Regions from separate parts of the Cupriavidus sp. F041 genome, predicted to be linked through region 1. Evidence: predicted binding sites of a transcription regulator. Region 1 holds the regulator's gene; each other region holds the start of a gene.

Region 1 (9,602 bases):
ACAATTGCTGGGTAACGTACGCGGCACCATTATTACGGGTCCGCCGGCGAGTCCCGCGAAGTAGCCCAGATAACAAAGACCCGAGAGGCTGTTGCCAGATGAAGCGAAGCAGTGCTGGCCAGGCGAGCGGGCGCAAACGGTACCCAGGCGGGTGCCGCCCGCGCAGCCCTGCCCGCTTTGCCCGGAAACAGCCGCCAGGAAACGAAGCCGCCCGCGGGCCACAGCCGTCCGCGCCAACCGCCATCACGCCAACATGAATTCATTCCTGACGACATCGTCCTGTCGCCGCCGCAGCACGGCCGCTTTGCTGACGCTGGCAGCCGTCCTCGGCCTCACGCTGGCCGCGCCCGCCAGCGCGGAGAAAGCCGACCGCGAGAAACCGCTGGTGCTGGAAGCCGACAACGCCAGCTATGACGACGTCAAGCAGGTTTATGTGCTGACTGGCAACGTGGTGCTGACCAAGGGCACCATGGTGCTGAAATCCGACGCGGCCGAAGTGCGCACCGATCCCGAGGGCTACCAGTACGCCGTGGCTACGTCCAAGGGCGGCAAGCAGGCTTATATCCGCCAGAAACGCGACAACGTCGACGAATACATCGACGGCTGGGGCGACCGCATTGAGTATGACGGCAAGCAGGAGTTGTCCAAGCTGATCAGCCGCGCACGCATGGCGCGGCTGGCCGGCGCCAAGCTGGTCGACGAGATCCGCGGCGCAGTGATCACCTACGACAGCCGCAACGAGTTCTACACCGCCAGCGGCGGCGCGGAGAACGCGACGGCGGGCAGCCCGTCCGGTCGCGTGCGCGCCGTGTTGTCGCCGCGCCAGGAGCAACCCGCCAGCGGCGCCGCCGGCGCCCCGCTGCCGCTCAAGCCTGCGCCCGCCCCCGTCAATCCCTGACGCCGCCGCGTCGCCCGATCCACGGATTCACCCTTCATGACCGTTACCCAAACCGCACCCTCCCAGCCCGCCACCCTGAAGGACAGCAGCACGCTGGTCGTGCGCCACCTGAAAAAGCGCTACGGCTCGCGCACAGTGGTCAAGGATGTGTCCCTCGACGTAAAGAGCGGCGAGGTGGTCGGACTGCTGGGGCCCAACGGCGCGGGCAAGACCACCTCCTTCTACATGATCGTGGGACTGGTGGCGCTGGACGAGGGCGACATCGTGCTCGACGACAAGCACATCAGCGGCCTGGCCATTCACGAACGAGCACGCATGGGCCTGTCCTACCTCCCGCAGGAAGCTTCGGTGTTCCGCAAGCTGAATGTGCAGGAGAACATCCGCGCGGTGCTGGAATTGCAGATCCAGGACGGCAAGCCACTTGGCAAGGCCGAACTCGAGCGCCGGCTGGACACGCTGCTCGATGACCTCCAGATTGCCCACCTGCGCGACAATCCGGCGCTTTCACTGTCAGGCGGCGAACGCCGCCGCGTGGAAATCGCCCGCGCCCTGGCCTCGGCGCCCCGCTTCATCCTGCTCGACGAGCCCTTCGCCGGCGTCGACCCGATCGCGGTGGGCGAGATCCAGCGCATCGTCAGCTTCCTCAAGGCGCGCAATATCGGCGTGCTGATCACCGACCACAACGTGCGCGAGACGCTGGGCATCTGCGATCACGCCTACATCATCAGCGAAGGCGCTGTGCTGGCCTCGGGCCGGCCTGAAGACATCATCGCCAACGAGTCGGTGCGCAAGGTCTACCTGGGCGAGAATTTCCGCATGTAACGCGGCGCACGGCAGCAAGCGGCAGCTGCGGCGACCTTGTGCCCAAGGTGGCCCCGGTGTCGCCTTTTACCCTGCAACGATCACGGCGTCATCAGCGATAGCAATTTCCGTTCCACCGGCACGGAAGTTGGGCATAAAATAGGTCGCATGAAACCGTCGCTACAGCTCCGCCTCTCGCAGCATCTCGCGCTTACGCCGCAACTCCAGCAGTCGATCCGGCTGCTGCAACTGTCCACGCTCGAACTGCAGCAGGAAGTGGAACAGGCGCTGACCGAGAACCCTTTGCTCGAACGCGAGAACGACTGGCTCGACAGCCCGTTGCGCGTTGCGGCCGACGGCTCGGTCAACATGCAGAGCGCTCCCGCGCCGGCGCCCGCCGACGGCCAGGGCACCAGCGAGAACCGCCCCGACGGCGCGCCCGAGGCCGAAGACAGCTATTCCGACAGCAACGAGGACTACGGCAACGACTGGAGCCTCGACGACTTCGCCCGCCGCCCGCAAGGCGACGACGACGAAAAGACCCCGATGCAGTTGCGCGACGCCGAACCCACGCTGCGCGAACATCTGATGGAACAGCTCGCGCCGCTGAAAATTTCGTTGCGCGACAAGGGGCTGGCCATCTTCCTGGTCGAGTCGCTGGACGACGACGGCTACCTGAGCGCCTCGCTCGAGGAAATCTGCAGCGAACTGCCGGAGGAACTCGAATTCGAGGTCGACGAGATCCAGGCCGTCCTTACCCTGCTGCAAAGCTTCGATCCGCCTGGTGTCGGCGCACGCAATGCGGCCGAATGCCTGGCGCTGCAATTGCGCCGCCTCAAGCATCCGCAGCGCGACCTGGCGCTGACCATTGTCACCAATCACCTGGAACTGCTCGCGGTGCGCGACTACACGCGCCTGAAAAAAGCGTTGCAGGTGGATGAGCCGGAACTGAAGTCGGCGCATGAACTGATCCGCTCGCTGGCGCCTTATCCAGGCCATGCGTACAGCCGTCCCGAAGCCGACTTCGTCGTGCCCGATGTTTTTGTCCGAAAACTGAATGGCGGCTGGATTGCGCAGCTCAATCCGGATGTGATGCCGCGGCTACGTATCAACGACATGTACGCACAGATATTGCGCGGTGCAAAAGGCGATGCGGGTGCCGCGGGACTGCAGCAAAAACTGCAGGAGGCACGCTGGTTGATCAAGAATATCCAGCAAAGGTTCGACACGATATTGCGCGTTGCACAAGCAATTGTCGAACGTCAAAAGAACTTCTTCACCCACGGTGAAATTGCGATGCGCCCCTTGGTTTTGCGGGAGATTGCCGATACACTGGGTTTACACGAGTCCACCATCTCTCGGGTGACTACCAATAAATACATGGCAACGCCGATGGGGACTTTCGAGCTGAAGTATTTCTTCGGCAGTCACGTTTCCACAGAAACCGGCGGCGCGGCCTCGTCAACGGCAATTCGTGCGTTGATCAAGCAACTGATAGGAGCCGAAGACGCCAGGAATCCCTTGTCCGACAGCCGGATTGCCGAATTGCTCGGCGAGCAAGGCTTCGTAGTGGCACGGCGTACCGTTGCCAAATACCGCGAGGCGCTCAAGATTCCGGCAGTTACTCTCCGTAAGACTTTGTAGCCGAGTTGCATCGCCTGCCTGGTGCAACTCTTTCAGAAGGAGAAACGCTATGAACTTCAAGATCAGTGGACACCACTTGGACATCACGCCCCCGCTGCGTGAGTACGTGGAAACGAAACTGGAGCGTATCGTCAGGCATTTTGATCAAGTCATTGGCGTAAGTGTGCTGCTCTCTGTCGACAATACAAAAGAAAAGGACCGGCGGCAGTACGCGGAAATCAATCTACATCTCAAGGGCAAGGACATCTTTGTCGAAGCGCATCATGAAGACCTGTATGCCGCTATCGACGCGCTCGTCGACAAGCTCGACCGGCAGGTGATTCGCCATAAGGATCGCGTGCAAAGCCACGACCGCGAAGCGGTCAAGTATCAGATGGCCGCATCGCAGATGCAGCAATGACCGTGCCTGGTGGCCCACAGACCGGGCCGCCGGTGTCACTCCCTTGAAACCGGAATCAAGCCGCGCCCATAGCGCGGCTTTTTCGTTCCTGGCGCTCGCCCGGGACCACGCGGGGGATTCCGCAAGGCATATGGACCGGTGTATGCTGTGCAATACATAGTTCTTAGCCTCAACGATTTTTCCGTGCACGCGGCACCGCTTCCGCGCATCGGGTATTGCAATGCACAAGGCGGGGGCGGGCCTGCTCTATAATGGCCAGACGCCCGACACCGGCAGGGGGACACCCGGTGAAACTTCGGACCTTGGTTTTTTCTTCTTTTTTGCCCGGCGCGACGCCTCCCGGCCCCGGGCCTGCTTACTAGAAAACCCTGCGCATTCCACATGAATCGTTTGGCTAAATTGCTGCCACCCGGCAACATCAACCTCGACGTCAGCGTCACCAGCAAGAAGCGCGTGTTCGAACAGGCCGGGCTCCTCTTCGAGAACAACCATGGCGTGGCGCGCGCTACCGTGACCGACAACCTGTTCGCCCGCGAATCGCTGGGGTCCACTGGTCTTGGCGCCGGGGTTGCCATTCCGCATGGCCGCATCAAGGGACTGAAGCAGCCACTGGCTGCCTTCATGCGCCTGGCCGAGCCGATCCCCTTCGAATCTCCCGACGGCAAGCCGGTAGCGCTGCTGATCTTCCTGCTGGTACCCGAACAGGCCACCCAGCAGCATCTGGAGATTCTCTCGGAGATCGCCCAACTGCTGTCCGACCGCGAGATGCGCGAAGGACTGGCTACCCTGCCCACCCCCGATGACGTGCACCAGTTGCTGACGCAATGGCACCCCTGACCGGCCTCGGCGATCTTTACGCAGGCGAGCAGGGCAATTGTCCCCGCTGTCTGAAAGCTTGCTCCTGAAAGCACCCGCATGGAACTCACTGGCGTCACCTCGCAGTCGATCTTCGACGACAACGCAGCCGATATCAAACTCTCCTGGGTAGCCGGCCTGGAGGGCGCCGACCGGGCGTTCGATGTCGAGTTCGCACGTGAAGCCACTTCCGCGGCGGATCTCGTCGGCCACTTGAACCTGATCCACCCGAACCGGATCCAGGTCCTGGGCAAACCCGAGATCACTTATTACCAGCGTCTCGACGACGAGATGCGCAAGCGCCAGATGGGTGAGCTGATCCTGCTGGAACCGCCCTTCCTGGTGATTGCCGACGGCATGGAGCCGCCGCCCGACCTGGAACTGCGCTGCACGCGTTCCTCCACGCCCTTGTTCACCACGCCGGTGTCCTCGGCGGCGGTGATCGATCACCTGCGCCTCTACCTGTCGCGCATTTCCGCGCCGCGCGTGACCATGCACGGCGTATTCCTCGACATCCTCGGCATGGGCGTGCTGGTGATGGGTGAATCCGGCCTGGGCAAGAGTGAACTCGGCCTGGAGCTGATTTCACGCGGACATGGGCTGGTGGCGGACGATGCCGTGGATTTTGTCCGGCTCGGGCCCGATTTCATTGAAGGCCGCTGCCCGCCCCTGCTGCAAAACCTGCTTGAAGTGCGCGGCCTGGGCCTGCTCGACATCAAGACGATCTTTGGCGAGACCGCGGTGCGCCGGAAGATGAAGCTGAAACTGGTGGTGCAACTGGTGCGCCGCAACGACGGCGAATTCGAACGCCTGCCGCTTGATTCCCAGTATCTGGATGTGCTCGGCCTGCCCATCCACATGGTCAAGATCCAGGTGGCGGCCGGCCGAAATCTCGCCGTGCTGGTCGAGGCCGCCGTCCGCAACACCATCCTGCGCCTGCGCGGCATCGACACGCTGCGCGATTTCATGGACCGCCAGCGCGCCGCAATGCAAGCCGATGTGGCGTCGCGAGGCCAGGGCCGGCTACTCTAGGCAGCCAGCGCCGCGCCTGAGCTGTTTTCAATTGATTACATCCGTCCGCTCTTCCCTCGTCAACGCGTTTGGGGCACAGGCCGTTTTGTGCAGTAATGGGCATTGAACCCAGCCCGAGTTGCCGTGCCGACATGGCCAGCAGCCATGAAGTTTTCCACAGCCAGGAGAGCAAGCATGAAGAAAATGATCGCGATGTGCGTGCTGGTAGCCCCGCTTTTCGCCACCGGCGCCTTCGCCCAGAATGCACCGGCCGCAGCAACCGCAACGCCCGCAGCAACCGCAACGCCCGCGGCACCCGCAACTTCCGCAAAACCGGCAGCACCGGCGGCGCCCGCGGCGACAAATGCCCAACAGGACAAGATGAAGGCCTGCAATACGCAGGCCGCCGGCAAGAAGGGCGACGAGCGCAAGGCCTTCATGAGCGACTGCCTGTCCAACAAACCTGCCGCCGCTCCCGCCAAGAACAGCCAGCAGGAAAAGATGACGGCGTGCAACAAGGACGCTACCGGCAAGAAGGGCGACGAGCGCAAAGCCTTCATGAGCGAGTGCCTCTCCAAGTAAAGCCTCCGCGTCACTTACCATGCGGCCATGGCGAACCCTTCGGTTCGCCATTTTTGCTGGCGCCTCGCCGTCATGACGGCGTCATCACCTGATGTTATGCTTGTCATGCTATGCGCATCATACTTATCACCGGGATCTCCGGCTCCGGCAAATCCGTTGCCTTGAACGTACTGGAAGACGCAGGTTACTACTGCGTTGACAACCTGCCGGCTCAGTTTATTCCGGCGCTGGCTCACTATCTCGCAAGCCAGGGTTACACCCATCTTGGCGTCGCTACCGACATCCGCAGCCGCGAATCGCTGGACGAATTGCCCGGCACGCTGCGCAACCTAGCCTCCGAACACCAGGTCCGGGTGGTTTTCCTGACCGCCAATACGGATGCGCTGGTGCAGCGATACTCGGAAACGAGGCGGCGCCATCCGCTGTCGATGCGTATCGACAAGGCGGCCCTTTCGGCCAATGCCGAACCTGCGGGCGTTGCAGGCAATGCGCTCGATGCGCCATACAACGACACGTCCCTGATCGAAGCCATCGAGATGGAGCGTGAGCTGCTCAGCCCGCTGGCGGAGGCCGCGCACCGTATCGACACCAGCAACGTGCGCACCAATACGCTGCGCGCGTGGATCAAGGAATTCGTGCGCGGCGATGACCTGAAGCTCACCTTGTTGTTCGAATCGTTTGGCTTCAAGCACGGCGTACCCAGCGATGCCGACCTGGTGTTCGATGTCCGCTCGCTGCCCAACCCCTACTACGACCTGGCCCTGCGACCGCTGACCGGACGTGACGAGCCCGTGATCGACTTCCTGCAGAGCCAGCCGATGGTACTGGCCATGGCCGATGACATCCGTGCCTACGTGGAAAAGTGGCTGCCAAGTTTCATCGCGGACAATCGCAGCTACCTGACCGTCGCCATTGGCTGCACCGGCGGCCAGCACCGCTCCGTGTACATCGCTGAAAGACTTGCCAACTATTTTCGCGCCCATGGTAATGTGCTGGTGAGACACCGCGAGCTCGCACCGGGCGGCTGAACGCCGCAGCTGCAGGTTTCGCGGCCAGGCTCGGCAATTCCCGCCCGAAACTCTGCTGGCTCAGCATGTCCTCACACGCCACGCCCGGCCCATCCGCTTCGACCACCGCTTCGTCCGGTACATCGTCGGTACCGCCTGTGCTGGATGGCCTGCCGTTGTTTCCGCTGCACACCGTACTCTTTCCGGATGGCCTTCTGCCGCTGCGCGTTTTTGAAGCACGCTATGTGGATATGGTGCGCGCATGCATGCGCGATCACACACCCTTCGGCGTCTGCCTGATCGCCAGCGGCAACGAGGTAGCTCGCCCCAATGAGCCCACCATGCCCGAGACCATCGGCTGCCTGGCGGATATCGTCGACTGCAATATGGAGCAGCTTGGCGTGCTGTTGATCAGTGCGCGCGGGCGCCAGCGCTTCCGGCTGCTAGGCCACAGTGTGCGCGCCGATGGTTTGCTGGTGGGCCAGGCGGAATTGCTGCCGCCCGACATCATCGACTGCAAGCTTGAACTGCTGGGCGAATGCCTTGCTGTGCTGCGCCGTATCGTCGCCTCGCTCCACGCGGAGCATCCGGGCAAGCTTCCGTTTGCCGAGCCGTTCCTGTGGGATGACCCGAGCTGGGTGGCCAATCGGCTATGCGAGTTGCTGCCCGTGCCGCTCAAGGCCAAGCAGATGCTGATGGCGCTGCCGGACGCGGGGATGCGGATCGAGATCGTGCACAAGTACATGCGTCAACACCATATTCTCTGAGCCTCCCACGCGGCAAAGGGCTTTAGCTTTAGAACAATCCCCCCAACGCCTGTGCTTCGAGCAGCTTTCGTACCGGTGCCGGTGTGCCCACCGCATCGAGATCGTCCAGCGAGAGCCAGCGTAGCGCGGTGCCATTGACTGCGTCGTGGGCGGTCAGGCCGGTGACGTCCACGCGGATGGCGCGGATCAGCAGGCGGAAGTGGGTGAAGACGTGGGTGAGTTCGCCGACCATGCTGGCGGTGCCGGGCGTGCCGAAATCGCGGGCGCGTTCGAGGGCGGCGTCTTCGGCCAGTTCGGCATCGAAGGGCACGGTATCCACCGGCATTTCAGGCAGGCTCCAGAGGCCGCCCCAGATGCCGCTATCGGGTCGCAACGCCAGCAGGACTTCGCGGCCGCGCCGGACCAGCAGCATGACGGTGCTGCGCTCGGGAATGGCTGCACGCGGTTTCGGCGTGGGCAGCACGGCGGTCAGGCCGTCGCGTCGCGCCACGCAGTCGCTGACCAGCGGGCACGACGCTGCGGCAGCAAGGCAGGCCGGCTTGCCGCGCGAACAGACGGTGGCGCCGAGATCCATTACGCCCTGGGTGTAGGACACCATGTCCTCGGCCTGTCCAGGCCCCTTCGCGGGCAACACCTCCTCCGCGATTTGCCACATGCGGTTCTCCACCGCCTTGACGCCCGGATGGCCATGGATGCCGAAGAACCTGGCGAAGACGCGCTTGACGTTGCCGTCCAGGATGGGGGATCGCACGCCAGCACTGAAGGCGGCCACGGCCGCCGCGGTCGAGCGGCCGATGCCGGGCAGCGTCACCAGTACCTCGGGATCGGTAGGAAACACGCCGTCGTGCTCGCTCATCACGCTCTTGGCGCAGCGGTGCAGGTTGCGCGCGCGCGAGTAATAGCCAAGCCCCGCCCAGAGCGCCATCACCTCGTCCGCGCTAGCCTCAGCCAGAGCGGCAACGGTAGGCAGGCGGCCGACGAAACGCTGGAAATACTCGATCACCGCGCTGACCTGGGTCTGCTGCAGCATGATCTCCGACAACCAGATCCGGTAAGGGTCGCGGGTGTTCTGCCACGGCAAGTCATGGCGCCCGTGCAGGCGCTGCCAATCCACCACGCGCGTGGCGAAATCAGCGGGAACGGCGGTCAGCGAAAGATCGGCGGAAGAAACGGCAGGAGTAGCGGCTGGCTTGCGGGGCATCGGGAACGTGACGGGAAAGGCGGCAGCGCCGGAAGCGGCGGCGCGTCATGATACCGCCTTGCCGCCTCCGGCACCGCGCGCCGGCCGTGCTTCAGGCGGCGACGGCCCTGAGCTGGCCGTCTTCGGCGTCAGGCCGCAGGATCTGCCGGGAGAAGGATTCGATGCGTCCGCTGCGCTCGTCCAGCCCGTTCAGCACTTCCTCCAGCTGAGCGATGCGGCTTTCCAGCGTGTCGGTCGCCTCGTGGATGCGCTCGATCGAGTCGACCCGGCGACGCAGTTGCTTCTGATGCTCACGTACCTGCGCCTCCAGCGGCGTCATCACTGACTTGAGCCAGATCTCGATATCGCGGTTGAGATCGCGGAAGGTTTCCAGCACGCGGCTTGCAACAGTGGAGAACGCGTTTTGCACCAGTTGCGGACGCGAGCGGGTCAGCAT
Region 2 (9,602 bases), on a different contig from region 1:
AGCGCGCCGGCGTGGTGCTGGCCACCAAGGTCGGCATGGATATGGGCGAGGGCCGCAAGGGCCTGTCGCGCGCCTCCTATATAGAACGCGCCGTCGATGCCTCGCTGCAGCGGCTGCAGACCGACTACATCGATCTGTACCAGTCGCATACCGATGACCAGGACACGCCGCTGGAAGAAACGCTGGACGCCTACGACCGCCTGATCAAGGCCGGCAAGGTGCGCGCCATCGGCGCTTCCAACTACAGCGCCGCGCGCCTGGCCGAAGCGCTGGAAACCAGCCGCCGCCTTGGCCTGCCGCGCTACGAGAGCCTGCAACCGCACTACAACCTCTATACGCGCAGCGAGTACGAGAGCGAACTGGAACCGCTGGTGTTGCGCGAAGGCCTGGGCGTGTTCAACTATTACGCGCTTGCCAGCGGTTTCCTGAGCGGCAAATACCGCTCCGAGGCCGACCTGGACAAGAGCGGCGCGCGCGGCCAGCGCGTCAAGGCCTACCTCGATGCCCGCGGCCTGCGTATCCTGGCGGCGCTGGACGAGGTAGCAGCGCGCACCGCCACCAACCCGACGCAAGTGGCGCTGGCCTGGCAGATCGCGCGCCCCAGCATTACCGCGCCGATCGCCAGCGCGACTTCGCTGGCGCAACTGGACGACCTGATCGCCGCCACGCGCCTGCAACTTAGCGCCGGCGATATCGCGCAGCTCGATCAGGCCAGCGCGTGAGCGCGGCTACCCTGGAGGAGATACGGGATGCATGAAAACAGGAAGCGCCACGCCAGTTGCGCCGAAGGCGCGGCGCCGGACCTGAGCGCGGTCAAGGCGCTGGTGTTCGACGTATTCGGCACGGTGGTGGACTGGCGCACCAGCGTGATCGCGGATCTGACCGCCTTCGGGCAGAAGAAGGGCATCGACGCCGACTGGACCGCCTTCACCGACGCGTGGCGCGCGGGCTATGTGCCCGGCATGGATCGCGTGCGCAAGGGCGAGCGGCCCTGGGCCAATATCGACGTGCTGCATCGCGAGCGGCTCGACGCGCTGCTCGACCAGTTCGGCATCGAAGACCTGAGCGAAGCGGAGAAGGATTACCTCAACCGCGCCTGGCACCGGCTCTCCGGCTGGCCCGATGCCGTGCCCGGGCTGACGCGGCTGAAGCAGCGCTACATCATCTCCACCTTCTCCAACGGCAGCGTGTCCTGCCTGGTCGATACGGCCAGGTATGCAGGCCTGCCGTGGGACGCCGTGTTCAGCGCGGACATCGTGCGCCACTACAAACCGGAGGCGGAGATCTATCAGGGCGTGATTGCCTTCTTCGACCTGCAGCCGCACGAGGTGATGCTGGTGGCGGCGCACAACAACGACCTGCGGCATGGCCGCTCGCACGGCATGCGCACTGCCTATGTCAACCGGCCCACGGAGTACGGGCCGAACCAGTCGAAGGATCGTGCGGCCGAGTCGGACTGGGATGTGGTCGTGGACAGCCTGACGGCGCTGGCGGACCGGCTTTGCGGCTGAGTTTGCGTAACAAGCGGCTGGTCCGCAGCGGAGTGCCGCAAGCGCTCGCCGGTGCACTTCGGATGAAGGGGTTTGCCCAAGCCACTCCCTGTCGGATACATTAGGACTCCCGGCCGCCCACGCCGCAACTGCGGCGCACAGAGGCAAGCCAGAGCCGGGGGTTGGCTCCCGCCAGGACGGCGGCGCGCCAGGAGACGACAAGGAGACGACGATGGACCTGCGGCAACGCGAGCACATCGACACGGTAGTCCAGCTCACCACCCGCGCCGGCGCGCCGATGCTGCGCGCGCCCGAAACCATCATCCAGAATTCGTGGCGGCGCTGCGTGCACCAGTACGGCCTGGACCCGGCGCGCATGCAGCAGGCCTGCATCCTGCCGCAGACCCGGCTGCGCGAGCACCAGCAGCGTATCGACGATTTCGCGCGGATCGCGCGCCACGGCCTGCAGACGCTGTATAGCCAGGTGGCCGGCATGGGCTACGTGGTGCTGCTGACCGATGCGCAGGGCGTGACGGTGGATTACCTGGGCGACGCCAACGCCGATGCCTCCTTGCGCCACGCCGGGCTGTACCTGGGCGCGCAATGGAGCGAGGCCGGCGCCGGCACCTGCGCGGTGGGCACTGCGCTGGCCACCGGCCAGGCCCTGACCGTGCACCAGGCCGACCATTTCGATGCCACGCATATCCCGCTGACCTGCACCGCGGCGCCCCTGTTCGATTCGCACGGCAGCCTCTGCGCCATCCTCGACATCTCCGCGCTGACCTCGCCGCAGGCCAAGGACAGCCAGGGACTGGCGCTGCAGATGGTGCGCATCTACGCCACCCGCATCGAGAACGCCAGCTTCGTGCGCAGCCACCGGGAGGACTGGATCCTCAAGCTCAATGCCGCGCCGGAATTCGTCGACGTCAATCCGGAATACCTGCTGGCGCTTGACGCCGGCGGCCGCATCGTCGGCCACAACCGCCGCGCCCAGCAGATGCTGGAGGCCGAGCTGGGCGTGCGGCCAGGCGGCGCGCCGGTGCTGGGCATGCCGTTCGAATCGCTGTTCGAAGCGCGGCTCGATGAGCTGGGCCGCTTCGTGCATTCGCGCCCGAGCGAGCAGCGCGCGCTGGCGCTGGCCCACAGCGGCGGGCGGCTGTACCTGAGCGTGATGCCGCCGGCCTTGCGCTGGCAGCGCGCCCGCGACACCGCCGAGCGGACCAAGCCGCTGCAGGCGCCGCTGGCCGCCCTGTGCGGAGGCGATGCGGCACTGCAGCAGCAGTTGCTGCGTGCCGCCAGGCTGGTCGACTCGCCCATCAACCTGCTGATCAACGGCGAGACTGGCAGTGGCAAGGAATATTTCGCCAAGGCCTTGCATCAGTCCAGTTCGCGCCGCCACGGGCCTTTCGTGGCGGTGAATTGCGCGGCGATTCCGGAGTCCCTGATCGAGAGCGAGCTGTTTGGCCACCTGCCCAACAGCTTCTCCGGCGCCGGCTCCCGCCCCAAGCGTGGGCTGATCCAGGAGGCCGACGGCGGCACACTGTTTCTGGACGAGATCGGCGACATGCCGCGCGAGCTGCAGTCGCGCCTGCTGCGCGTGCTGGCCGAAGGCGAGGTGCTGGCGATCGGCGCGTCGCGCCCGGTGCCGGTCAACTTGCGCGTGATCTCCGCTACCCATCATCCGCTGGACCAACTGGTCAGCAGCGGCCGCTTCCGCGAGGACCTGTACTACCGGCTCAACGGCGCGCGGCTGATGCTGCCGCCGCTGCGCGAGCGTACGGACCTGGACTGGATGATCAACAAGATGCTCGGCGGCGCCGAGCAACAGGCCGCCGTGAGCCTGTCGCCCGCGGCGCGCGCGCGGCTGCAGGCGCATCGCTGGCCCGGCAACCTGCGCGAGTTGCGCAACGCGCTCGAGTACGCGCGCGCCGTCTGCAATGACGGCCATATCGAGGCGGAGGACCTGCCCGATGGCCTTGGCGAGATGCCGGTGCAGCAAGATCTGCTGCCGGTATTTCCCGGCGCGGCGCCCGCAGGCGCGGCAGCCGAAGCCGCCCCGGCCTTGCCGGCGCCCGGTTTCGACCCCCACCTGCTGCCGCCGGAAGGGATGCTGCTGATGCAATACCTGCGCGCGGCGGGCTGGAACCTGAGCGCGGTGGCACGCCAGATCGGCGTAAGCCGGATGACGCTGTACCGCCGCATGGCGCGCTACGGCATCGAGTCGCCCAACCAGCGCGACGCGGGACACCACTGAGGCGGGCGGCGCGGCGTGCCATCGCCGCCCGCTACACCTGTTCACCACCTGTACAACTGATGCTGTGACACCTGTCACGCCGCAGCCCGCGTACACCCCGCAACGCCCCCGTACGGCCCTGTTTTCCTCGGGGTAATCCCGTGCTTCTTGCCGCCGGAACCCGCTTTCGCGGGGTGGCACGCCCATTGCGATATGCCTGTCGGAACCTGGAAAAAAACCAGGGCGACAGGAGACATGCATGGGTGAGCAAGCGCTGGCCGCACGGCCGCTGGTCGGCATCATCGCCAATCCGATTTCCGCGCGCGATATCCGCCGCGTGATCGCCAACGCCAATACGCTGCAACTGGCCGATCGCGTCAATATCGTGCTGCGCCTGCTGGCCGCGCTGTCGGCTTGCGGGGTCGGCCGCGTGCTGATGATGCCGGACCGCGAAGGCATGCGCGTGCTGCTGGCGCGCCACCTGTCGCGCCGCCAGGGTCCGGACGCCGCGCTGCCGGAGGTGGAATACCTCGACATGCCCGTCACCGCGCGCGTCGACGACACCTTCCTGGCCGCACGCATGATGCGCGAGGCCGGCGTGGCCGCCATCATCGTGCTCGGCGGCGACGGCACCCACCGCGCGGTGGTGCGCGAATGCGGCACCGTGCCGATCGCCGGTCTCTCCACCGGCACCAACAACGCCTACCCCGAAATGCGCGAGCCCACCATCACGGGGCTGGCCACCGGCCTGTTCGCCAGCGGCCGCATTCCCGCCGCGCATGCGCTTGCCGGCAATAAGCGGCTGGACATTGCGATTGCCGGCGCGGGAGAGGTGCGGCACGACATCGCGCTGGTCGACGCCGTGATTTCGCACGAGCACTTCATCGGCGCGCGCGCCTTGTGGAAGACCGAGACGCTGGGCGCGGTCTTCGTGTCCTTTGCCGATCCGCAGGCAATCGGCCTGTCCGCCATCGGCGGCTTGCTTGAGCCGGTGGGCCGGCACGAGCCCGGCGGCCTGGCGATCGAACTCGCCGCGCCCGGCGAGGGCCGCTTCGAGCTGCGCGCGCCGATTGCGCCGGGCCTGCTGCGCGCCGTGCCCATCGCGGGCTGGGAGCGCCTGACCGACGGCGTGCCGCACCGCGTGCGCCAGCGCGCCGGCATCGTCGCGCTCGATGGCGAACGCGAACTGGTGTTCGGCCCGCAGGACACCATCACCGTGACGCTGCGCGAGCGCGCCTTCCTGAGCATCGACGTAGCCGCCTGCATGCGCTACGCCGCCGCGGCGGGGCTGATGCGCAGCGGGCGCGCGCCACCGCAGCCGCAGCAGCAACATCCTCCACCCCAGCCATTGACCGAGTTTTTTACCGCCACCACAAAACCTTGAAGGAGACAGACATGACAGCCAACTCATCCGGCGCCACCGGGAACACGCTGCCCCTCGACAAGCAGGAACTGCTCGCCGTCTATCGCAGGATGCGCACCATCCGCGATTTCGAAGAACGCCTGCACGTGGACTTCGGGCGCGGCGACATCCCCGGGTTCGTCCACCTCTACGCCGGCGAGGAAGCCGCCGGGGTCGGCATCCTGCACCACCTGGGCGACGGCGACCGCATCGCCAGCACGCACCGGGGCCACGGCCACTGCATCGCCAAGGGCGTGGATCCGGTCGCGATGATGAAGGAGATCTACGGGCGCAAGGGCGGCTCCTGCAACGGCAAGGGCGGCTCCATGCATATCGCCGATCTGTCCAAGGGCATGATGGGCGCCAACGGCATCCTGGGCGCGGGCGCGCCGCTGATCTGCGGCGCCGCGCTGGCAGCCAAGTTCCGCGGCAAGGGCGAGATCGGCATCACCTTCGCCGGCGATGGCGCATCCAACCAGGGCACCTTCCTGGAGAGCCTGAACCTGGCCGCGGTGTGGAACCTGCCGGTGATCTTCGTGATCGAGAACAACGGCTACGCGGAATCCACCGCGCGCGATTATGGCACCGCGGTGGACAGCTACGTGGACCGCGCCGCCGGCTTCGGCATTCCCGGCGTGACCGTGGACGGCACCGATTTCTTCGCGGTGCACGAGGCCGCGGGCGAAGTCATCAAGCGCGCCCGCGAAGGCGGCGGCCCGGCCCTGCTCGAATGCAAGATGGTGCGCTTCTACGGCCACTTCGAAGGCGATGCGCAAACCTATCGTGCCTCCGGCGAGCTCGACGACATCCGCGCCAACAAGGACTGCCTGAAGAAGTTCACCGCCACCGTGACCCAGTCCGGCGTCATCGCGCCGGACGAGCTCAAGGCCATCGACGAGCAGGTTGCCGCGCTGATCGAGGACGCGGTGCAGCAGGCCAAGGCAGCGCCGTTCCCGACGCCCGCCGACCTGCTGACCGACGTGTACGTCAGCTATTGAGCGCGCGCCCGGCCCACCATCCCGAGACGTAAAGACATAACGGCATAACGACAGCAAGCACGATCAGGAGACCACACCATGTCCCGCAAATTAAGCATGAAGCTGGCGATCAACGAAGCGATCGACCAGGAAATGACCCGTGACCCGAGCGTGATCATGCTCGGCGAGGATATCGTCGGCGGCGCCGGCGCGGACGGCGAGAAAGACGCCTGGGGCGGCGTACTCGGCGTGACCAAGGGCTTGTACGCCAAGCATGGCGACAGGTTGCTCGACACGCCGCTGTCCGAATCCGCCTATGTGGGCGCGGCCATCGGCGCCGCCGCCTGCGGCATGCGGCCGATTGCCGAGCTGATGTTCATCGACTTCATGGGCGTTTGCTTCGACCAGATCTTCAACCAGGCCGCCAAGTTCCGCTACATGTTCGGTGGCAAGGCGGAGACGCCGGTGGTGATCCGCGCCATGGTCGGCGCGGGCTTTCGCGCGGCGGCCCAGCACAGCCAGATGCTGACGCCGCTGTTCACGCATATCCCCGGCCTCAAGGTGGTATGCCCCAGCACGCCGTACGACACCAAGGGCCTGCTGATCCAGGCGATCCGCGACAACGACCCGGTGATCTTCTGCGAGCACAAGAACCTCTACGGCTTCGAAGGCGAGGTGCCCGAGAACTCCTACGCGATTCCTTTCGGCGAAGCCAATATCGTGCGCGACGGCAAGGACGTTTCCATCGTCACCTACGGCCTGATGGTGCATCGCGCGCTGGAAGCGGCGGCCACGCTGGCCAAGGAAGGCATCGAAGCCGAGATCGTGGACCTGCGCACGCTCTCGCCGCTGGATATCGACACCGTGCTGGAGTCGGTGGAAAACACCGGCCGCCTGGTGGTGGTGGATGAAGCCAGCCCGCGCTGCAATATCGCCACCGACATTTCGGCGCAAGTGGCCCAGCGCGCGTTCGGCGCGCTCAAGGCCGGCATCGAGATGGTCTGCCCGCCGCACACGCCGGTGCCGTTCTCGCCCGCGCTGGAAGACCTGTATATCCCCAGCGCGGCGCAGATCGCCGATGCCGCGCGCAAGACCGTGAAAGGAGGGAAACACTGATGGCCGAGATCACCCCGATCGTCATGCCCAAATGGGGCCTGTCGATGAAAGAAGGCACCATCAACGACTGGCTGGTGGAGGAGGGCACGCAGATCTCGGTAGGCATGCCGATCCTCGACGTGGAGACCGACAAGATCGCCAACGCGGTGGAAGCGCCGGACGCCGGCACCTTGCGCCGCAAGGTGGCCGCCGTGGGCGACATCCTGCCGGTCAAGGCGCTGCTCGGCGTACTGGCCCCGCCAGAAGTCAGCGACGCGGAGATCGACGCCTTTGTCGCCGCCTACGAGACGCCGGCGGCCGACGAGGACGATGAAGACGCGGCCGCTTCCGCCTACCACTTCATCGATGTTGATGGCATCCGCGTGCGCTATGCAAAACGGGGAGAGGGCGCGCAGACGGTGCTCTTCATCCACGGCTTTGGCGGCGACCTCGATAACTGGCTGTTCAACCTCGACGCGCTGGCGGAAGCCCACACCGTGATCGCGCTCGACCTGCCGGGGCACGGACAGTCCACGCCGAAGTTGCCGGGCACCACGCTGGCATCGCTGGCGGGATTCGTCGCGCGCTTCATGGACGCGCTGGATATCGGCCAGGCCCACCTGGTCGGCCACTCGATGGGCGGCGGCGTAGCCGCGCAGCTGGCGGTGGACGCGCCGCAACGGGTGCGTTCGGTGGCGCTGGTATCGCCGGCCGGCATGGGCGATGAGGTCAACAGCGGCTACACCGAAGGCTTCGTCAACGCGCAGTCGCGGCGCGATCTCAAGCCGGTGGTGGAGTTGCTGTTTGCCGACGCGGGGCTGGTCAGCCGCCAGATGCTGGACGACCTGCTGAAGTACAAGCGGCTAGACGGCGTGACGGAGGCGCTGGGCAGCCTGGGTGCGAGTCTGTTCGGCGGCGGCCGGCAGAGCGAGCAGCCGGGCCGCAAGCTGGGCGATAGCGGCAAGCCGGTGCTGGTGATCTGGGGCGCGCAGGATCAGATCATTCCCGCGGCGCATGCGCAGAATGCACCCGCCGGCGCCACCGTGAAGGTGTTCGACGATGCGGGCCATATGAGCCAGATGGAGAAGGCCAACGAAGTCAACGCGCTGCTCAAGCGGCATATCGGCGGCTGACGAACTTGAGTCCCGCCCGGTGTTCTCCCCTCTCCCACGAAGTGGGAGAGGGGAGAACACCAGCGCGTCGCGCGACGTATTTCGTTGCTGTATGCACTGAAGAAAATCAACAAAACAAGCTTAGGAGACCACCCATGGATGAACCCCTGAAGGGACAAGTGGCCGTAATCACCGGCGGCGCGCGCGGCATCGGCCGCGGCATCGCGCTGACGCTGGCGCATGCCGGTGCCGACATCCTGATCGCCGACCTGCTCGAAGACGCCATGCGCGAAACTGCGGAAGAAGTGCGCGCGCTCGGCCGTCGGGCAAGCACCCTCAAGGTCGACGTGACAAAGCCCGAGATGCACCGCGCGATGGTGAGGCAAGCACTTGACCAGCTGGACGGCCTCGACATCCTGGTCAACTGCGCCGGCGTCATCAGCATCCACCCCGTGGAAGCGCTGAGCGAACGCGACTGGGACTTCGTCATGGACGTCAACGCCAAGGGCACCTTCCTGGGCTGCCAGGCCGCGCTGGAACACATGAAAGCCAAGGGCAAAGGCCGCATCATCAACGTCGCCTCGATCGCCGGCAAGGAAGGCTTCCCCAACCTCGCCCACTACAGCGCCTCGAAGTTCGCGGTGGTCGGCTTCACCAACGCACTGGCCAAGGAAGTCGCCCGCGACGGCATTACCGTCAACGCCATCTGCCCCGGCATCGTCCGCACCTATATGTGGGACCGCCTGTCCGACGAATGGAAGGCCGAGGGCGAATCGGTCGAAGACTCCTGGGCCCGCCACCAGCTCACGCTGATCCCGCAAGGACGTGCACAGACGCCCGAAGACATGGGCAGGATGGCGCTGTTCTTCGCGACCATGGACAATGTGACCGGGCAGTCGGTCAACGTCGACGGTGGCTTCACCTTCCACTGACCGGCACCGGGCCGCACCGCGGCCCGGTTACGCGCGCATCCCGCCCCGGCGCTTACCGGCCATGCCATGCGATTTGACACCCTCGATCCCGACCCCGCCAACCCCGATCCCCTCCACGCCGAACAGGCGCTGCTGGAACAGGCATCCGCCAGCCGCTGGCTGGCGCATCTGTGGCAGGCGCCCGTCTCGCTGGTGGTGCCGCGCAGCTACCTGCGCCATGCGCAACTGGACGCCGCGCGCAGCGCCTTTGCCGCGCGCGGCTGCCCGGTATGGCTGCGCCTCTCGGGCGGCGGGTTGGTGCCGCAAGGCCCTGGCATCCTAAACCTGAGCCTGGCCTACCCTGTGCGCGGCGGTGCAGGCA
Region 3 (9,602 bases), 1.8 Mb from region 1:
GCCTCCAGGATGACGCAGGAGAAGGCCAGGCGCCCGACAGCGCGCATGTTGCGCCGCACATGGTATCGGCCTTGCTCTTCTAACCAGCATGAACACTTCCACCTTCTGCCATGCCATGCTTCGTCGCCTCGCTTTCGCGCTGCTGCTCTGCTTTGGCCTGGCGCATGCGCTGGCCAACGCGCTGGCCGCGCCAGCGGAGGGGGCGCCGCGCTTTCCGGTGCGCCCGATCACGTTGATCGTGCCGTGGCCGGCGGGCGGTGCCACCGATATCTCGATGCGCGTACTGGCGGAACTGGCCGGGCGCGAGCTCGGCCAGCCCATCGTGGTGGAGAACAAGCCGGGCGCCGGCGGCACGCTGGTGGGCGGCGCGCTTGCCGCCGCGCGGCCGGATGGCTACACCATCGGCCAGCTGCCGCTGACGGTCTATCGCTTCCCGCATCAGCAGAAGACCGCGTGGCAGCCGCTGCGCGACATCCAGCCGGTGCTGATGATCTCCGGCTACACCTTCGGCATCGTGGTGCCCGCAGACAGCCCCTTCCACACGCTGGATGACCTGATTGCCTGGGGCCGTGCCCATCCCGGCGCGCTGACGGTGGGTTCGACCGGCATCGGCACCACCGCCCACCTCGCCATGGAGGATGTGCTCGGATGCAGCGGCGTGCGCTACGTGCACGTGCCTTACCGCGGCACCGCGGACCAGATGCTGGCGGTGGCCAATGGCTCGCTGATGGCGGGCGTGAATTCGACCGGCTTCGCGCCCTTCGTGGAGAGCGGGCGGATGCGCCTTCTGGCCGTGTTCAGCGCGCAGCGCTCGGCGCGCTGGCCCGAGGTGCCGACCGTCAGCGAGCTGGGTTTCGACAACGCGATCCACAACTCGCCGTATGGCATCGGCGTGCCGCGCGGCACCGACCCGCTGATCGTCAGCCGCCTGCACGACGCGTTCCGGATCGCCATGCAACAGCCCCGCCACGTGGCCGAGCTGGCCAGGTACGACCAGGAACTGACCTACCTGAACACCGCCCGGTACGAGGCCTACCTGCAGCGCGCCTGGGAGGCGGAGCGGCGCTTCGCCGAGCGGGTGGGCACGGCCCAGCCGAAGGAGCACCTGTGATGGCCCCGGAATCCCCGCTGGCGCTGCGCTGTGAAGCGGTGCGCAAGCGCTTTGGCAACCAGCACGCGCTGGACGGCGTTTCGCTCGACGTGCGGCGCGGCGAATTCGTCGCGCTGCTGGGCCCCAACGGCGCAGGCAAGACCACTCTGTTCCAGATCCTCAGCGGCTTGTTCGTGGCCGACGCGGGGCGCGTCACGGTCATGGGGGCGGATATGCGGCGCCACCCGGTGCGCGCGCTGGCCCGCCTCGGCATCGTGTTCCAGCAGCCGGCCATCGACCTGGACTTGTCGATCTCATCGAACTTGCATTTCCATGCCGGCCTGCACGGGCTGCCGCGCCGCGTTGCCGCCGGGCGGATTGCCCGGCTGCTGGAGGATTTCGGCCTGGCGGAGCGGGCAGGGGCATCCGTGCGCGAGCTCTCGGGCGGCAACCGGCGCAAGGTGGAACTGGCGCGCGCGCTGTTGCACGAGCCCGCCGTGCTGCTGATGGACGAGCCTACGGTCGGGCTCGATCCGGCTTCGCGCGCGCAGATCGTTGCCGATGCGCGCCGGCTTGCCGCGCAGGCGCAGGCCGGCGTGTTGTGGGCCACGCACCTGGTGCAGGAGGTGGAGCAGGCGGACCGCGTGATCGTGCTGCATCGGGGCGCGGTGCGCTTCGATGGCACGCCGGCCGCGCTGCGCGGCGCCGCCGAGTGCGACAGCCTGGAGCAGGCCTTCCTGGCCCTGACCAGCTTCCCCGCATCGCCTGTCCGTGCCACCGCGCGCGCCAGCGAGCCCGTCGCCGAGCGTACCCCAGCATGAACAAGCCGCCCACCCTTGGCTTTATCGCCTGCGCCACCCTGGCCGCCATGTTGCTGCTGATCGCCGCCGGCGTGGCCGGCGCCGCTGAAAGCCGCAACGCCACCGGGCAGGTCTTCGTCTCCAGCGAGAAAGACGATGCCGTGGCCGCCTATAGCGCCGCCAGCAGGCAACTGATTGCCGTCTGGCGGCAATGCAAGCGCCCGCGCCACCTGCAGTTGTCGCCGGACCGGCGGCGCCTTTACGTGGCCTGCAGCGACGATAACCGGGTGGACGTGGTCGACGTGGCGAGCCGCAAGACCGTGGCCTCGCTGCCGGTCGGCGACGACCCGGAGCTGTTCGACCTCAGTCCCGACGGCCGTACGCTCTACGTCTCCAACGAGGAGGACGGACTGCTGTCGGCCTACGACATCGCGTCCGGCAAGAAGGTGTTTGCCATCAAGGTGGGCGAAGAGCCCGAGGGCGTGAAGGCCAGCCCGGACGGCAAGCGCGTGTACGTCACCTCGGAAGTGGCCAACCTGGTCCATGTGATCGACGTGGCATCGCGCAAGCTGATCAGGAACATCCGGGTCGGCAACCGCCCGCGCCGCCTGCTGCTGGCCATGGACGGCAAGGAGCTGTGGGTGACCAATGAACTGGCCGCCAGCGTCAGCGTGATCCGCACCGATACGCTGGAAGTGGTGCAGACCATCGCCTTCACGCCAAAGGGCTTCCGTGCGGAGGACGTGACCCCGGTCGGGCTGACCGCCAGCAGCGACGGCAAGCGCGCCTATATCGGGCTGGGCCGCGCCAATCGCGTGGCCGTGGTCGATGTGGCTTCGCGCCGGGTGCTGGACTACGTGCTGGTGGGCCGCCGCGCCTGGGGCCTGGCGCTGACGCGCGACAACGCCTTGCTCTATGTGGCCAACGGGCTGTCGGACGACGTCAGCGTGGTCGACACCGCAAGCAACAAGGCCGTGACCACGCTCAAGGCCGGCAGGGTGCCGCATTCGGTGGCGATCGATGATTAGTCCGGCGACCGGGCTGCGCTGGCTGGCCGTGTTCGCGTTGCTGGCGGCCACCGCGCACGCGGCTGAAGTAAGGGTGGCCGTGGTTTCCATGGCCGGGGATGCACGCTATGCACCCAGGCGGATGGAGCAACGCTATCCCGGCCAGCCGCAAGGCCGTCCCGTGGACGGCGCGCGCGTGGCAGTGGCGGAATCGCGCTTTGCGCTGGAAGCCGCCGGGCAGGTCCTGCGGCTCGATGCGCAGGAAGCCGGCGGCGAGGCCGAGGTGGGGCCGATGGTAGCCGCGCTGGCGCGCCAGGGCACGCGCTTTATCCTGCTGGACCTGCCGGCTCCGGCGGTCAGGCTGGCGGCGCTTGCGGTCAAGCCGGGCGAAGCGCTGCTGTTCAACGTTTCCGCCGATGACGACGAACTGCGCGGCGCCGGCTGCGCGCCGCACCTGCTCCACGCGCTGCCCAGCCGGCGCATGCAGGCGGACGCGCTGATGCAATACCTGGCGCTGCGCAAGTGGCGCCGTGCGCTGTTGCTGAGCGGGCCGTCGCCGGAAGACGCGGCGCAGCGCGCCGTGCTCACGCAGGCTGCCCGCCGCTTCGGCATTGCCTGGTCGGCGCAGCGCGCGTTCAAGCTGTCAAACGATCCGCGGGAGCGCGAGCTGGGCAATCTCGGCCTGCTGACTGCCGGCGTGGACTACGACGTGGTGGTGGTCGCCGATGCCGACGGCGAGTTCGCGCGCGGCGTGCCCTATGCCACCCAGCTGCCCCGCCCGGTGGTAGGTGCCAGCGGACTGACCGGCCAGGCCTGGCACTGGGCCTGGGAGCGCAACGGCGGGCCGCAGCTGAACCGGCGTTTCATCAAGGCGGCAGGCCGTCCCATGACCGGCTACGACTGGGCCGCGTGGGTGGCTGTGAAGGCGATCGCCGAAAGCGTGGCGCGGCAGCCCAAGGGCGGCTTTGCCGGGCAGGCCGAGGCGCTGGTCTCCGAGGCGGTGGTGGTGGATGGCTTCAAGGGGCCGCCGCTGTCCTTCCGGCGCTGGGACCGCCAGTTGCGCCAGCCGGTCCTGCTGGCGCATCCCGACGGCGTGGTCGGCGTGGCGCCAGTGGAGGGCGTGCTGCATCCGAAGAACAATCTCGACACGCTGGGCGCCGATGCGGCCGACACCGCGTGCCGTCCAGGCAAATAGAGGGGGCGACGCCCAGGCCATGACTACCACCCTGATCCATGCCTGGCGCGCCTTGCGCGCGGTGTCCGGGCGCGAACTGCACAAGTTTTTCCGGCAGCCCGGGCGGCTGTGCTCGTCGCTGGCGAGGCCGCTGCTGTGGCTGCTGGTATTCGCAGCCGGCTTCCAGAACGCGCTCGGCGTCGCCATCGTGCCGCCCTATGACACCTATGTCGAATACAAGGTCTTTGTCACGCCCGGCCTGCTCGCCATGATCGCGCTGTTCAACGGCATGCAGTCCTCGCTGGCGATGGTGTACGACCGCGAGATGGGCGTGATGCGCCTGCTGCTGACCGCGCCGCTGCCCAGGGCCTGGCTGCTCGCCTGCAAGCTGGCCGCCGGCACCTTGCTTTCCTTGCTGCAGATGGTCGCCTTCCTGCTTGTCGCCATGGCCTTCGACGTGACGTTCGCGCCTGCATGCCTCCCCGGGGCGCTGGCGGTGATGGTGCTGGCCGCGCTGATGCTTGGGGCGTTGGGCTTGCTGTTGTCGGTGCATGTGCGGCAACTGGAGAACTTCGCCGGCACCATGAATTTCGTGATCTTCCCGATGTTCTTCATCAGCTCGGCGCTCTATCCGCTCTGGAAGCTGGAGGAGTCCGGCGCCACGGTGGTCTACCAGCTCGCGCGCTTCAATCCCTTTACCCATGCCGTGGAAGCGATCCGCTTCGCCTTGTACGGGCAGGCCGCGCCAGTCAGTCTCGCGGTGGTGGCCGGTTGCACGGCCGTGTTCTTCGCTTTGGCGCTGCTCGGCTACGACCCTCAGCGCGGGATGGCTCGCCGCGTGCGCCAGGCCGGGGGTCCGGCATGAGACATGCCGTGCCGCTGGCAGCTTGCCTGGCGTTGGCCGCAACGGGCGCGTGGGCCTTGGACAGCCGCGATCCGTTGCAGTCGCCGCAATGGCCGCTGGTGCACAAGGAAGCGCTGCGGCAGGCGCCGTACGTGTTCGACAGCCGCGTCAAGGTCACCGGGCCGGCTTTTGCCGAAGATCCGATGCGGGTGCCGATTGCTTTTGATGCGTCGGCGCTCGGCGAGGTGGATCGTATCGTGGTGGCGGTGGACCGCAACCCGATCCGCAAGGTGCTGGAGTTCGAGCCGCTCAGGGTGCGCCCCTCCCTGTCGTTCCGCTTCAAGCTGGAGCAGGCCTCGCCGGTGCGCGTGGCGGCCCGCACGCGGGACGGGGTGTGGCACGTGGGCGGGGTGATGGTGGATGCCAGCGGCGGCGGATGCACGGTGCCGGGCGCTACGCGCCGCGACGGTTCGTGGAGCACCACGCTGAACCGAGTCGAATCGCGCGTGTTTCCCGGCTTCGGCGGCAACGGTGGCCGGGTGCGGCTACGCGTGATGCACCCGATGGACACCGGGCTGGTGGCCGGTATCCCGGCCTTCCATGTGGAGTCGCTGAGCCTGCTCGACGCCACCCGGGAAGCGATGCTGCGCCTGACGCTGTACGAACCGGTTGCCGAGAACCCGATCTTCTCCTTCGACCTGCGCGAGGCCATGGAGCGCGGCATGACGGTGAGCGGGCGCGATAACAACGGCAACCGGTTCGCGGCGCAGGTGACGCCATGAAGCGCGCGCTCGGGATCCTGCTATGGCTGGCAGCGCAGGCGGCGCTGGCGCAGGCAGGGGACTATCGCCTGGCGCCACGCCAGGTCGCCGCCGACGTGTGGCTGCTGGAAGGGGCCAATGCGGATTTCGCGCCGGACAACGGCTGCAACATCATCAACACCGCCTTTATCGATACGGGTGACGGCGTGGTAGTGATCAATACCGGGCCGTCGCGCCAGTACGGCGAGCAGCAGCGCCGTGCCATTGCTTCGGTCACGGCCGCGCCGGTACGGCTGGTGCTCAATCTCAACCTGCATCCGGACTACTTTTTCGGCAACCAGGCCTATGCGGACGTGGGCGGCAGCGCGCTGGCCGGCACCATCGACGGCGCCCGGCGCGAAGGACCTGCTTATGCCGACAACCTCTACCGCCTGTGCGGCAACTGGATGCGCGACACCGAACCGGCGCCGCCGCGCCATGTGTTGACCCCAGGCCGGCGCACGATCGGCCGGCACACCTTCGACCTGATCCGGATGGACGGCCACACCGCCGACGACCTCGTGATAGTGGACCGCGGCGCCGGCGTGGTCTTCGCAGGCGGCGTGGCGTTTCGCGAGCGCGTGCCGACCACACCGCACGCGGATCTCAAGCGCTGGCTGGCCAGCCTGGACCATTTGCAGGCGCTGGTGCGCGACAGCGGCGCGCGGCTGCTGATCCCCAGCCACGGACCGGCGCTCGGCAGCGCGGACTCCATCGCGCAGACACGCGGCTACCTGCAGTGGCTGGACGCCCGCATGACCCAGGCGGCATCCCAGGGCCGCGACCTGGCCGAGGTGCTCGCCATGCCGGTGCCGGACGCTTACGCGCGCTGGGGCGCCATGCCGGCGGAGTACTTGCGCAATGTGACGCACCTCTACCCGGCGTATGAGGATGCCGCGTTGAGACGCTGAGTCCCGGACAGGTGTGCTGTTCAATTCCGCAACAACGGCAACGGAGTGTTCCGCGCTGGTACGCCATCCGGGCATCCACAGGCCGCCGCGGGGCCGGAAGCGGGTGTTTTCCATTGGCATGGGAATTGCCAAGAGTCAGTCTGGTGTGCGTGGCGCACTGGTGAAGATCGACAACAAGAGAGAGGAGCAGACAATGAGGACGTTACGCGTGATGATGGTGCTCGCGGCGACTGCCGCGAGCCTGGCGGCGCAGGCCGCGGTGACCGATGCCATGATCGAGAACGACGCGAAGTCGCCGGGCGACGTGCTGTCGTGGGGGATGGGCCCGCAAGGCCAGCGCTTTTCCACGCTGAACCGCATCAACACCAGGAACGTCAGCCAGCTGGTGCCGGCCTGGTCGTTCTCGTTCGGCGGCGAAAAGCAGCGCGGACAGGAAGCGCAGCCGTTGATTCATGACGGCAAGATGTTCGTGACGGCCTCGTACTCGCGCATCTACGCGCTCGATCTGAAGACCGGCAGCAAGCTCTGGAAATATGAGCATCGCCTGCCCGAAGGCATCATGCCCTGCTGCGACGTGGTCAACCGTGGCGCGGCCCTGTACGACAACCTGGTGATCTTTGGCACGCTCGACGCGCAACTGGTGGCGCTGGACCAGAAGACCGGCAAGGTGGTGTGGAAGGACAAGATCGAGGACTATGCCGCCGGCTATTCCTACACGGCAGCCCCCCTGATCGTCAAAGGCATGGTGCTGACCGGCGTCTCCGGCGGCGAGTTCGGCGTGGTGGGACGGGTCGAGGCACGCGACGCGAAGACCGGGCAACTGGTCTGGTCCAGGCCGGTGGTGGAAGGCCATATGGGCTACAAGTACGACAAGGACGGCAACAAGACCGAAGACGGTGTGACCGGTACCCAGAACGCCAGCTGGCCCGGCGAGACCTGGAAGACCGGCGGCGCGGCCACCTGGCTGGGCGGCACCTATGACCCGAAGACCGGCCTGGCCTACTTCGGTACCGGCAACCCGGGGCCGTGGAACAGCCATATGCGCATGGGCGACAACCTGTATTCGGCCTCGACCGTGGCGCTCGACCCGACCACCGGCAAGATCGTCTGGCATTACCAGAACACGCCGAACGATGGCTGGGATTTCGACGGCGTCAACGAGTTCGTGACCTTCGACCAGGATGGGAAGCGCCTGGGCGGCAAGGCCGACCGCAACGGCTTCTTCTACGTCAATGACGCCACCAACGGCAAGCTGGTGAACGCCTTCCCCTTCGTCAAGAAGATCACCTGGGCCAGCAGCATCGACCTCAAGACCGGGCGCCCCAACATGATCGCGGAAAGCCGGCCGGGCGACCCGGCCGCGGGCAGCGATCCGAAGAAGGGCCAGTCCGTGTTCGCCGCGCCGGGCTTCCTCGGCGGCAAGAACCAGCAGCCGATGGCCTACAGCCCGCAGACCGGCCTGTTCTATGTACCGGCCAATGAATGGGGCATGGATATCTGGAACGAACCCGTGGGCTACAAGAAGGGCGCCGCCTTCCTCGGCGCCGGCTTCACCATCCATCCGCTCAACGAGGACTACATCGGCTCGCTGCGCGCGATCAATCCCAAGACCGGCAAGATCGAGTGGGAGGTCAAGAACTACGCGCCGCTGTGGGGCGGGGTGATGACCACTGCCGGCGGGCTGGTGTTCTGGGGCACGCCGGAGGGCTACCTGAAGGCCGCGGACGCCAAGACCGGCAAGGAACTGTGGAAGTTCCAGACGGGCAGCGGCGTGGTGGCGCCTCCGGTGACCTGGGAGGAGGGCGGCGAGCAGTATGTGGCGGTGGTGTCGGGCTGGGGCGGCGCGGTGCCGCTGTGGGGCGGGGAAGTTGCCAAGCGCGTGAATTTCCTGGAGCAGGGCGGATCGGTGTGGGTGTTCAAGCTGCACAAGAGCTGAACGTTGCCGGACACCATGTAGTGAAGCTGCCCTGTGCGTGCCGGCGTCGCACATCGAAGCCGGCACGCGCAAGGGCTGGTCGATGATCAGAGCATTGGGAAGTAGATATGCGGAAGGCGAAAGGATACCTGTCGTTGACGGCCACCGTGGCGATGGTGCTGTGTGCCGCCCGGGTCGAGGCGGCACCGGATATGCAGGCGCTGGCAGACAAGAGCGGCTGCTTTTCTTGTCACAGTATGAATGCCAAGGTGGTAGGGCCGGGCTTTGCCGAGGTAGCGGCCAAGTACAAGGGAGATGGGGAAGCGCCCGAGCGGCTGGCGAAAAAGATCCGTGAGGGCGGAAAAGGTGTTTGGGGACGGATTCCCATGCCGTCGCACGAGAGTATCAGTGACGCGGATGCCAGGAGGCTGGCGGAGTGGGTGCTGAGTATCGGATGAGCACCGGATGAGCATTGAAAGAGACCGGTGTCAGGCCTGACGGTCGGATAGAAACCGGATACGAAGGAAGGATTCGCAAAGACGCTTCACATCGGCCCGCCCGGCAGCCCAGGCACGGCGTGAAACGTCTTTGCTCTTTTTGTTCTCTATTTCTTACTCCCGTTTTTCGCTACCAGCACAGCCAGCTTCGCTGCTTAGCCTGAGCGAATTCCCATCACTGCGGAAGACCATCCCGCTCTCCCGTCCGCGCGCCTGCACCTCGGCCAGCCTGCCCTGCAGCACGATCTCCGCGACCTTCCCATGGTCTCCCGACCGATCGCAAACCGGATCCGTGGCGGCGGCATCGCCGGTCAGGAGGAACGCCTGGCAACGGCAACCGCCATGGTCTTCCGCCTGAGAATCGCAGGATCGGCAAGGCTCCGGCAGCCAGTGCGTGCCGCGAAAACGCTGGAAGGCATCGCTCTCGCGCCATATCTCACGTAGCGATTGCGTGGTGACGTTCGGCAGCTCAAGCCCGGGCAGCATGCGGGCCGCATGGCAGGGCAGCGCGACGCCGTCGGGCGCCACGCCAAGGAAGGTCGTGCCCCACCCGTTCATGCATTT

The links. The regulator sigma-54, encoded in region 1, starts transcription at its own class of promoters, with help from an activator protein. The targets are predictions, from matches to a motif close to TGGCANGNAANCTGCTTT.
Region 2: the regulator sigma-54 is predicted to act here: its motif matches at 3,919-3,936, upstream of ACZY0R_RS06505 (ATP-NAD kinase family protein).
Region 3: the regulator sigma-54 is predicted to act here: its motif matches at 6,741-6,758, upstream of ACZY0R_RS26185 (PQQ-dependent methanol/ethanol family dehydrogenase).

Annotation. Positions count from the first base shown of each region.
Region 1 covers NZ_JBVASY010000002.1:101,446-111,047, reverse strand. The annotation lists gene lptC (LPS export ABC transporter periplasmic protein LptC) at 1-64, shown strand, start outside; gene lptA (lipopolysaccharide transport periplasmic protein LptA) at 254-898, shown strand; gene lptB (LPS export ABC transporter ATP-binding protein) at 935-1,720, shown strand; gene ACZY0R_RS17520 (RNA polymerase factor sigma-54) at 1,868-3,343, shown strand; gene hpf (ribosome hibernation-promoting factor, HPF/YfiA family) at 3,393-3,743, shown strand; gene ptsN (PTS IIA-like nitrogen regulatory protein PtsN) at 4,125-4,580, shown strand; gene hprK (HPr(Ser) kinase/phosphatase) at 4,659-5,630, shown strand; gene ACZY0R_RS17500 (PsiF family protein) at 5,805-6,191, shown strand; gene rapZ (RNase adapter RapZ) at 6,302-7,219, shown strand; gene ACZY0R_RS17490 (LON peptidase substrate-binding domain-containing protein) at 7,285-7,965, shown strand; gene mutY (A/G-specific adenine glycosylase) at 7,994-9,166, opposite strand; gene ACZY0R_RS17480 (dynamin family protein) at 9,258-9,602, opposite strand, start outside.
Region 2 covers NZ_JBVASY010000001.1:1,421,491-1,431,092, reverse strand. The annotation lists gene ACZY0R_RS06520 (aldo/keto reductase) at 1-722, shown strand, start outside; gene ACZY0R_RS06515 (haloacid dehalogenase type II) at 750-1,511, shown strand; gene ACZY0R_RS06510 (sigma-54-dependent Fis family transcriptional regulator) at 1,723-3,744, shown strand; gene ACZY0R_RS06505 (ATP-NAD kinase family protein) at 3,983-5,107, shown strand; gene ACZY0R_RS06500 (thiamine pyrophosphate-dependent dehydrogenase E1 component subunit alpha) at 5,119-6,123, shown strand; gene ACZY0R_RS06495 (alpha-ketoacid dehydrogenase subunit beta) at 6,202-7,218, shown strand; gene ACZY0R_RS06490 (acetoin dehydrogenase dihydrolipoyllysine-residue acetyltransferase subunit) at 7,218-8,330, shown strand; gene ACZY0R_RS06485 (SDR family NAD(P)-dependent oxidoreductase) at 8,465-9,241, shown strand; gene ACZY0R_RS06480 (lipoate--protein ligase family protein) at 9,308-9,602, shown strand, end outside.
Region 3 covers NZ_JBVASY010000002.1:1,926,802-1,936,403, reverse strand. The annotation lists gene ACZY0R_RS26220 (tripartite tricarboxylate transporter substrate binding protein) at 116-1,111, shown strand; gene ACZY0R_RS26215 (ABC transporter ATP-binding protein) at 1,111-1,911, shown strand; gene ACZY0R_RS26210 (PQQ-dependent catabolism-associated beta-propeller protein) at 1,908-2,918, shown strand; gene ACZY0R_RS26205 (ABC transporter substrate-binding protein) at 2,911-4,092, shown strand; gene ACZY0R_RS26200 (ABC transporter permease) at 4,112-4,936, shown strand; gene ACZY0R_RS26195 (quinoprotein dehydrogenase-associated SoxYZ-like carrier) at 4,933-5,697, shown strand; gene ACZY0R_RS26190 (quinoprotein relay system zinc metallohydrolase 1) at 5,694-6,626, shown strand; gene ACZY0R_RS26185 (PQQ-dependent methanol/ethanol family dehydrogenase) at 6,820-8,562, shown strand; gene ACZY0R_RS26180 (c-type cytochrome) at 8,715-8,999, shown strand; gene pqqE (pyrroloquinoline quinone biosynthesis protein PqqE) at 9,153-9,602, opposite strand, start outside.